Regions from separate parts of the Rahnella sp. AN3-3W3 genome, predicted to be linked through region 2. Evidence: predicted binding sites of a transcription regulator. Region 2 holds the regulator's gene; each other region holds the start of a gene.

Region 1 (3,286 bases), on a different contig from region 2:
ACTGATGGGCGCAATCATTAATCAGGCGCCGGAGTTGTATCACGGCATCGTGGCGCAAGTTCCGTTCGTTGATGTCGTGACAACTATGCTCGATGAGTCGATTCCGCTGACAACCGGTGAATACGACGAGTGGGGCAATCCGAACGACAAAGCCAGTTATGACTATATGCTGCAATACAGCCCGTACGATCAGGTTCGCGCACAGGCCTATCCGCATATGCTGGTCACCACCGGTTTACATGATTCGCAGGTGCAATACTGGGAGCCGGCAAAATGGGTCGCGAAATTACGCGAGCTTAAAACCGATGATAACCAGTTGCTGATGCACACCGATATGGATTCCGGGCATGGTGGTAAATCCGGCCGCTTTAAAGCCTATGAAGATATCGCGCTGGAATACGCTTTTGTACTGGCGCTGGCGACGAAAAACTGAGTATCAGGCTTTTCCCCTAAATAATTCGAATGGCAGGCAGGCGACAACTGAGCCAATCCCGATGAGCTGACATGGGTCAGCGATTCGGGTGAGTAAACGCAGCCAACGCACCTGCAATTTGAAGTATGACAGGGACATAAAAAAACCCGCTCTCGGCGGGTTTGATCTACGAAGTACATTGTTAAGCAGAAGCTTTCTTGGCTTTTTTATCAGCCTTTTTTTCGGCCGGTGTTTTCAATGGCTTTTTCTTCGCATTCTTTTTGCTATCCATTCCTTTACTCATAATTGCCTCTCTTAAAGCGGGTGGATTGGGTTGCTCACCTATTTACTGCTTAATTCAGGTCAGTTGCAAGCACCTTCGCGTTTCCCACAATACTTTACAGAGGAGTGATATTTCATCAGCTGGCATGTGATGCAATCAAATTGCGCGATAAGTATGCGAACGGCATACAAAACAACGGTTTTTGGAGATAACCACTTGTTGTAAGTGGGCCAATGCGCTGTTATTAAGATGTAAGCACATTTATCAATACACTGGCCGAATAGAACAGGAAATGTCATGCCAAAATTAAAAGGGTTGTATCCACCGCTGGAAGCCTATGCCAGTGGCATGCTTGATACGGGCGATGGTCACCAGATTTACTGGGAGCGCAGCGGAAACCCGGCGGGCAAACCGGCAGTATTTCTTCATGGCGGGCCTGGCGGCGGCTGTTCATCGGTTCACCGTCAGTTGTTCGATCCTAAAGATTATGACGTCATGCTGTTTGACCAGCGTGGCTGCGGACGCTCTAAACCTCATGCCAGTCTCGACAATAATACAACCTGGCATCTGGTCGATGATATTGAACGTTTGCGCAAAATGGCCGGTGTCGATAAATGGCTGGTATTTGGTGGTTCGTGGGGCTCGACGCTGGCGCTGGCATACGCCCAGACTCACCCTGAGCACGTCAGCGAGATGGTACTGCGGGGTATTTTCACTCTGCGCAAACAGGAACTGACCTGGTATTACCAGGACGGCGCCTCCCGTTTCTTCCCTGAGAAATGGCAGCGTATTTTGTCGATCCTGTCTGAGGAAGAACGCAAAGACGTAATTGCTTCCTATCGCGCCCGTCTGACCTCCGATGACCGCGCTGTTCAGCTTGAAGCGGCTAAGATCTGGAGTTTGTGGGAAGGGGAGACCGTGACGTTGATGCCTGCGGAAGGAGCGGCATCATTTGGCGAAGATAATTTCGCGCTGGCTTTTGCCCGCATTGAGAATCACTACTTCACGTATATGGGCTTTTTAGAAACTGATGACCAGTTGCTGAAAAATGTGGAACGCATCCGCCATATTCCGGCAGTCATTGTTCACGGCCGCTACGATATGGCCTGTCAGGTGCAAAACGCCTGGGATCTGGCGCAGGCCTGGCCGGAAGCAGAATTGCACATTATCGAAGGTGCAGGGCATTCTTTTGATGAGCCGGGCATTCTCGATCAGTTAATCCGCACCAACCAGCGTTTCGCCGCCCGGCGCTAACGTTTCCAGCTTTCCCGCTTACTTTTGCTTAGGCTCGTAAGGTAAGCGGGAGAACTTATGTGATTCCCCGCGATAAAACATCACCCGTTCACGAAAATAAGTGCGCAAATGCGCAGGCTGCTCGCGTTCTGCTATCTCCGCGACAACCGGCATGTTGTAGCGTTCTTTGAAAGCCACCGCTGAGGCGGCAAGATCGACGTTGATGCGATCCATTTCGTCTTTGCTGATTTCAGCCAGATTGATACTCATTGCTGCTTCCTGGTGATCCGTTTTGCCTCATTGTACCCGAGGCAGACGCCATCGTGAATGTTGTGATTTTACTTTTACACTATCCCTAAGAAGAGAATTGGCAGGTTAATATTAATAGTAAATAAGAACCATTCACAAATCTGAAGTGATAATTAACTTCAATAAGAATCCGCTAATTAATATCCTGAATAAGAATGATTCTTTTTAATATCCATCTATATGTTAATGATTATCATTGTTGTATATTTATGGAGATAAAATACCTTTATAAATCATTGCCTTAAATATATTTGTTATTTCGGTGAATATTAATGTGAATCGGGTGTTTTTATTTTGTGTTGATGCGGGCATAATGCGGGTAAATAATTCAGCCCACCTGCCGTAATTTAAATCCGGAGCCGTACCATGCTTAAAAAAGAAATGATTGATCAGCTTAATGAACAGCTGAACCTCGAGTTTTATTCTGCCAATTTATATTTGCAGATGAGTGCATGGTGCAGCGATAAAGGCTACGAAGGTGCTGCCGCATTCCTGAAACAGCATTCAATGGAAGAAATGGATCACATGCATCGTCTGTTCAAATACGTCAGCGATACAGGTGCTCTGCCACTGCTGGGCGCCATTGCTGCTCCGCCGGTGTCTTTCGAATCGCTGACCGATTTGTTCAAGCAGACTTACGAACACGAACAACTGATCACTCAGAAAATCAATGAACTGGCAGATTTGTCCATGACGCTGAAAGATTATTCTTCCTTCAACTTCCTGCAATGGTACGTTGCAGAGCAGCATGAAGAAGAAACGTTGTTCAAATCTGTTCTGGATAAACTGGCGCTGGTAAGCAATACCGGCAACGGTTTGTTCTTTGTGGATAAAGATCTCAAAAATATGGTGGCACAAGCTCCGGCTGGTTAATTTTCAGTTGTGTGAGCTTGCAAACAACGCAGAGTGCTTCGGCCTCTGCGTTTTTTATGTTTTTATGACAAACGTTTTAAGCGCGTTTGCGCTAAAGTGTCGGCGTTATAAATTCATCATCAAGCAAGCCAAGGAAATTATCGTGTTCAATAAAACCACTTCTCTTTGCCTGCCCT
Region 2 (3,286 bases):
TTGCAGGCGCTGACTTTCGGTTACACCACCGGTCAGTTTAACTGGCGGCTGGAAGGTACGATGGTCAAAGCGGAAGGTAATCAGGGCTACTTCCTGCAACGTATGACCCCGACGTATTCCTCCTCCAACGGTCGTCTTGACGTGTGGTGGGATAACCGTTCGGACTTCAACGCCAACGGCGAGAAAGCGGTGTACGCCGGCGTACTTTACGATCTGGCGAAATGGGATCTGCCGGGCTTTGCCGTCGGGGGTTCTTACGTTTACGCGTGGGACGCCAAACCGAGTACCAACGCCGCTTATGACCAGAGCCAGCGTCTGAAAGAGAGCGCCTGGAGCCTGGATGCGCTTTACACCATTCAGGAAGGCCGCGCGAAGGGGACACTGTTCAAACTGCATTACACCCAGTACGACAACCACTCGGATATTCCGAGCTGGGGCGGGGGTTACGGCAACATATTCCAGGATGAAAAAGACGTGAAATTCATCGTTATTGCTCCATTCACTATTTTCTGAGGTCGTTATGTCGATGAATAAATTACTGATGATGGCAGTATCTGTTGTTCTGTTGGCAGGCTGTGCGCCAACGGCCGATCAGGCTCAGATTTCGCAAACGCGTGAAGACTACCGCGCGTGTATTAATTCTTCAGAAGGTAATCCGGACAAACTGGCGTCCTGTCAGGTGTTGCTGAACAAGCTGAAACAGGAAAAAGAACACCAGAAATTTGCGGAACAGGAAACAGTACGCGTGCTGGATTACCAGCGCTGTCTGACGGCGCGCAAAACCGGTGATGGTCAGGCATATGCGGCGGATTGCGGTAAAATCTGGCAGGAAATCACATCCAATAACGCGCCTGCAATGGCGAACTAATAGCAGATTTTTGTAAAAGCCTTAGCTGGCAAAATCATCATTATCAAAAGCGAAACCCCGGCTTGCCGGGGTTTTTTACGTCGGTAAGCGGCGTCTGTGTTCGGGGTGAAACGCAGACATAAAAAAACCGCTTTCCAGCGGTTAGTTTATTTAGAGTATTTGCGACAATCGAAGCTGTGCAAATTAATGCGCAGGTTTGTCATTGTGCAAAGATTCGTCTTCACGGCAGTCGCCTGCTTCACAGTGACCGTACAGGTACAGACTGTGGTTGGTCAGTTTAATGCCATGTTTTTTAGCAATCTCACGCTGACGACCTTCAATATATTCGTCACGGAATTCAATCACACGACCGCAATCCAGGCAGATCAGGTGATCGTGGTGATGTTGCTGAGTCAGTTCGAATACGGACTTGCCGCCTTCGAAGTTATGACGGGTGACGATACCAGCATCATCAAACTGGTTCAGAACACGGTAAACCGTGGCCAGACCAATTTCTTCGCCCATATCAATCAGTTGCTTGTACAGATCTTCCGCACTAACGTGATGACCTTCCGGCGCTTGCAGCACTTCCAGGATTTTGAGGCGCGGAAGCGTGACTTTTAAGCCGGCTTTCTTCAGTGCGGTGTTGTTGTCAGTCATGCGGATTCAGTCCTGTTACTATGTGCTAATCAAGTTGAGGCATGCAGCCTGTGGCATCGGCGGCACAAAATTGTTCGTTTACTGTTCTTCGTTTAAGGGAAGTGTGCCCATTCTCGTAAACGACAGCCTGTTAATAAAGATCACAAATTGCCTGTCACATTAATAATGCAACGACTTGATCGATAGAAAAAACAGATGAACTCAGTGTACCTTGATACGACCGAAAGTTACAATTTTGTAGCGGTTAAATTGTTAATTTCAGTAATAGTTTGGCCCTTCAATTGTAGAATAAATCCTCAGGGCCAACAGGGTTTTAGCCGATAATTTCTGAAAGGCTGAGTTCTTCTGTGATCTGTTTCACCCACGCATCAACACGTTCAGCGGTCAGTTCCGGCTGACGGTCTTCGTCAATTGCCAGTCCGATGAAGTGCTTATCATCTGCCAGGCCTTTGGATGCTTCAAAGTGGTAACCTTCAGTTGGCCAGTGTCCGACAATCACTGCGCCGCGTGGCTCAATGATATCGCGCACGGTACCCAGTGCATCGCAGAAATACTCGGCATAGTCTTCCTGATCGCCGCAGCCAAACAGGGCAACCAGCTTACCTTCGAAATCTATCTCTTCGAGCGACGGGAAAAAGTCATCCCAGTCACACTGCGCTTCACCGTAATACCAGGTTGGAATTCCGATCAGCAAAATATCGAATTTTTCCAGATCCTCTTTGCTGCTCTTCGCAATGTCATGCACCTCAGCCACATCTTTACCCAATTGTTTCTGGATCATTTTAGCGATGTTTTCGGTGTTACCTGTATCGGATCCAAAGAAGATACCTACAACGGCCATAAGATTATCTAACCTCTTGTTCTAAATGAAGTGCCCTGCATTGCAGGCAATAATAGCGAAGATGATACCAAACTCGCGAGGCGGAGAATATGCTTCTGCTCGCCTTCTTAACTGGGGAATAAGTTTATCGGGCAATATTTTAAAGTGTTATCGCCATCGTGTGCTTATCAACCACAGGGTTCCTGAGGTCATAAGCAAAGTGAAGAAATAAACCGGCTCCTTCCTTAAGTTTATGCATGTCCCGCCGATAGATGATGCGAGAGCAATCTCAACATAATAAAGAAATCGATGCCCGGAGAGGTGTTCAAACATGTCCGGGGGCGTAGGCCTGCTGGTTACCTGTTTTGATTCTCCGCATCCCCGTCAATCCTCAGACCAGAAACAGTCCTGTTTCGAGAGAGGCATATCGTGCAGTTTTTAAAAAATATTACCATCAGGGCCGCTTTATTAACCATTCTTGGCATCTTCTGCGTGATGTGGGCCGGTGTTTCCCTTTATACCGTCACATCACTTGGCACATTAACGCAAAATACCAGGAACAGTACCGAACTGGTCAACAACATGACGCTGATCAGCAAAGGCAACGATCAGTATTTCCGTACCGTGACGCGTCTGAGTCGTGCGGTTGCACAGCTTCAGACTGACCCGTCAAAAGGCCCTGAAATTTTTGACAGCGCCAAACAATCTCTTGATGAACTGACTCAGGCGCTGGCTGATTTTAAATCAGTACCCCATCCGGGCCTGGAAGAATCATCCATTCAGGAACTGCAGACCAGCTGGGAAAACCTGCTGACACAGGGCGTTACGCCGTTATTCAATGCTGCCAGCAGTAAGAATATCGACACCTATAACCAGTTAGCCAACACCACGGTTCCGGCGCTGAGCCGCACTTTTGGTTCATCAATGGAAAAAGTCAGCAGCCAGATTGCAGTTGATTT
Region 3 (3,286 bases), on a different contig from region 2:
AGGCAGGAAATCAGTGCGATGAAACCAATCAACATGGCTGCAACGATGATAGCCACTTTGAAACCGGCCAGGATGTATTCACCCAGCATTTCAAAGAAACTCTGACCCTGGTGCGTGTTACCGATTTGCAGGTCTTCTTCTGAATCAACTTTATAAGGGTTGATCAACGACAGTACGATGAAAGTACTGAACATGTTGAGCACCAGCGCAGCAACAACAAAGCGCGGTTCCAGCATGGTCATGTACGCACCCACAATCGACATAGAAACCGTCGACATGGCTGTGGCTGCCATGGTGTACATACGTTTTTCAGACATTTTGCTCAGAATATCTTTATACGCGATAAAGTTTTCTGACTGGCCCAAAATCAGGGAGCTGATGGCGTTGAAAGATTCCAGTTTTCCCATGCCATTAATTTTCGACAGAACCGTACCGATAATACGGATGACGAAAGGCAGTACGCGAATGTGCTGTAAAATACCGATCAGTGCAGAGATAAACACGATCGGACACAAGACTTTCAAGAAGAAGAACGCTAATCCTTTATCGCTCATGCCTCCAAATACGAAGCCGGTCCCTTCCGCAGCGAATCCTAATAATTTCTCAAACAAGTCTGAGAAGCCTTTCACAAAACCTAAACCTATTGAAGAGTTCAGGAAGAAATAGGCTAATAAGACTTCGATGACCAAAAGCTGAACAATGAAACGTAAACGGATATTCTTCCGGTCACGGCTCACCAGTAAAGCGAGTGCAGCGACAACGGCCAACGCTAATACAAAGTGCAATATTCGGGACATGGGTGCTCCAAATTAGAGGCAGGCTATATTTCGACGGACATTTTATGTAACGCGTACATTTAAAACGTGAAGTCGATTGCAAATATAGAAATTACAAACACGAATTGCAACAAATCGCGGCCTATCACACAAAAAATCAAGATGTTAATAAAACTAAGCACAATTAGCTTTCCTGTGCTAGTTTTATCATGTGCCGTAATGCGTTCTGAATCTGGCCTGTAAATGTCTGTTTTAGGAAAGTGCGCTGCGTCTGGCTTTCTGAAGTCGGGTGAGCGATTCACCTTTCAGTTATCACCCTCTCGCTTACTGCTACTGCCTATCAGAGTAATTACTCAGATCATTCTAAATGCACTTGATAATCATTATCAATTAGATATGATTGATGTAAGCGTAATAATTGTAAGGGTTAACTAACTATGCTGAACAGCCGGGCCGAATCCTCAGGCCGCGCGTCCAGAAAGATGAAGCTTTCACTGATGGGGCCAGCTTTTATTGCCGCCATCGGTTATATCGATCCGGGCAACTTTGCGACTAACATTCAGGCCGGTGCCTCTTATGGCTATCAGTTGCTGTGGGTGGTGGTCTGGGCCAACGTCATGGCGATGTTGATCCAGTTGTTGTCTGCCAAACTCGGTATTGCAACCGGTAAAAATCTCGCCGAACATATCCGTGACCGCTTCCCTCGTCCGGCCGTGTGGGCTTACTGGGTGCAGGCGGAAATTATCGCCATGGCCACCGATCTTGCTGAATTCATTGGTGCTGCGATCGGCTTCAAATTGCTTCTCGGCGTATCGCTGTTACAAGGCGCGGTGCTGACCGGGATTGCCACCTTTATTATCCTCGGGCTGCAAAAGCGTGGGCAAAAGCCGCTGGAACTGGTGATAGCCGGTTTACTGCTTTTTGTCGCAGCGGCTTATATTGTCGAATTGTTCTTCTCGCAGCCAAGCATGATGGCGCTCGGTAAAGGGATGCTGATCCCCTCGCTGCCGACGGCGGATTCCGTCTATCTGGCTGCTGGTGTCCTCGGTGCGACCATCATGCCGCACGTCATTTATCTGCACTCTTCGCTGACCCAGCGGGGCGGCAAGGCATCTAAAGCGCAGCGTTATTCCGCCACCAAACTGGATGTCGGCATTGCCATGACCATTGCCGGTTTCGTGAATCTGGCGATGATGGCAACCGCTGCTGCCGCGTTCCATTTCAGCGGACACAGCGGGATCAGTGAACTCGATGAAGCCTATCTGACCCTGCAACCCTTGCTCGGTCACGCCGCTGCGACCACTTTTGGTCTGAGCCTGGTGGCGGCGGGGTTATCGTCGACAGTGGTCGGCACACTGGCCGGACAGGTGGTGATGCAGGGCTTTGTGAAATTCTACATTCCGCTGTGGGTGCGCCGTACGGTCACCATGATGCCGTCATTTATTGTGATTTTGATGGGATTAGACGCCACACGTATTCTGGTCATGAGCCAGGTATTGCTGAGCTTCGGGATTGCGCTGGCGCTGTTGCCGCTGCTGGCCTTTACCGGTAACCGCAGCCTGATGGGCGATATGGTCAACACCAAAACCGTGCAGTGGGCAGGGCGGCTGATTGTACTGATAGTCGTCAGCCTCAACCTTTATCTGCTGATCGGCATGTTGAAATAGCGTCCGGACACACGTCAGGCAATAAAAAACGGGACAGCGCAAACTGTCCCGTTTTTGTTTCTGTTCAGTGGCGATGATCGCCGTGACCGCCACGATGATCGTCGTGGCCGCGTCCTTTATCATGTCCGTGACCGTGACCGTGACCGTGACCGTGACCGTGACCGTGACCGCGCCCGTGGTCATTATGCGGACGCCCATGGTCGCCATGATAATAATGCGGCGGTGGCATCGGGCGACGCGGCGGATGGCGCTGATCCCACCAGCCCTGATCGCGCCAGCGGTAACCATCCCAGTAATGACCACGCGGCCCACGGTAACCATAATGGTGACCGCGATAGCTATTCCACCAGCCAGGATTACGCCAGTCGTAGCCGTCCCAGTAATAACCCCGGTTATCTCGGTCACCGATATTGATGGAAAGGCCCGGCGTATTCAGGCTGAAGCTGCTGGCCTGCACGGTGGGTACCGCCGCAGGGAGCAGGGCAAAGAACAATGTGGCGAATAATACTGGCTTTAACATGAGCGGCCCCAGATTCCTTATAATTTATGCTGACAGTTATAAGGTGAAGCGGGCACGGGTTCTATTGCTTACAATCCTGTTTTGAATGATTTACGCGCCTTAACGCAAAGCTTACACACTCTCCATAAAGGCGCGTTTTTTGCTCATTTGGGTAAGCGTTTACACCAAAATGCCTTCGATTGATGCCAGCTCTTCCGCGCTGAACTGGCGGTTGGCGATCATGCCCACCGCATCATCAATCTGGCTGGTTTTACTGGCACCAATCAGCACAGAGGTCACGCGGTCGCCGCGCAGAACCCACGCCAGCGCCATCTGCGAAAGCT

What was found. Region 2 encodes Fur, which represses iron uptake genes when iron is present. Its sites were predicted from a motif close to ATAATAATGAGAACNACTATCAA; they were not measured.
Region 1: UC15_RS22285 (DNA polymerase III subunit theta) is a predicted target of Fur. The motif match lies at 2,418-2,440, and genes of this name have one in related genera.
Region 3: UC15_RS21195 (Nramp family divalent metal transporter) is a predicted target of Fur. The motif match lies at 1,144-1,166, and genes of this name have one in related genera.

What each region holds. Positions count from the first base shown of each region.
Region 1 covers NZ_JYDG01000104.1:20-3,305, reverse strand. The annotation lists gene UC15_RS22300 (S9 family peptidase) at 1-433, shown strand, start outside; gene pip (prolyl aminopeptidase) at 993-1,949, shown strand; gene UC15_RS22285 (DNA polymerase III subunit theta) at 1,968-2,198, opposite strand; gene ftnA (non-heme ferritin) at 2,604-3,110, shown strand.
Region 2 covers NZ_JYDG01000013.1:241,627-244,912, forward strand. The annotation lists gene UC15_RS06445 (OprD family outer membrane porin) at 1-513, shown strand, start outside; gene chiQ (ChiQ/YbfN family lipoprotein) at 527-868, shown strand; gene fur (ferric iron uptake transcriptional regulator) at 1,052-1,507, opposite strand; gene fldA (flavodoxin FldA) at 1,821-2,348, opposite strand; gene UC15_RS06465 (methyl-accepting chemotaxis protein) at 2,757-3,286, shown strand, end outside.
Region 3 covers NZ_JYDG01000095.1:28,460-31,745, forward strand. The annotation lists gene UC15_RS21190 (NupC/NupG family nucleoside CNT transporter) at 1-797, opposite strand, end outside; gene UC15_RS21195 (Nramp family divalent metal transporter) at 1,214-2,443, shown strand; gene UC15_RS21200 (DUF2502 domain-containing protein) at 2,508-2,963, opposite strand; gene mgrA (L-glyceraldehyde 3-phosphate reductase) at 3,123-3,286, opposite strand, start outside.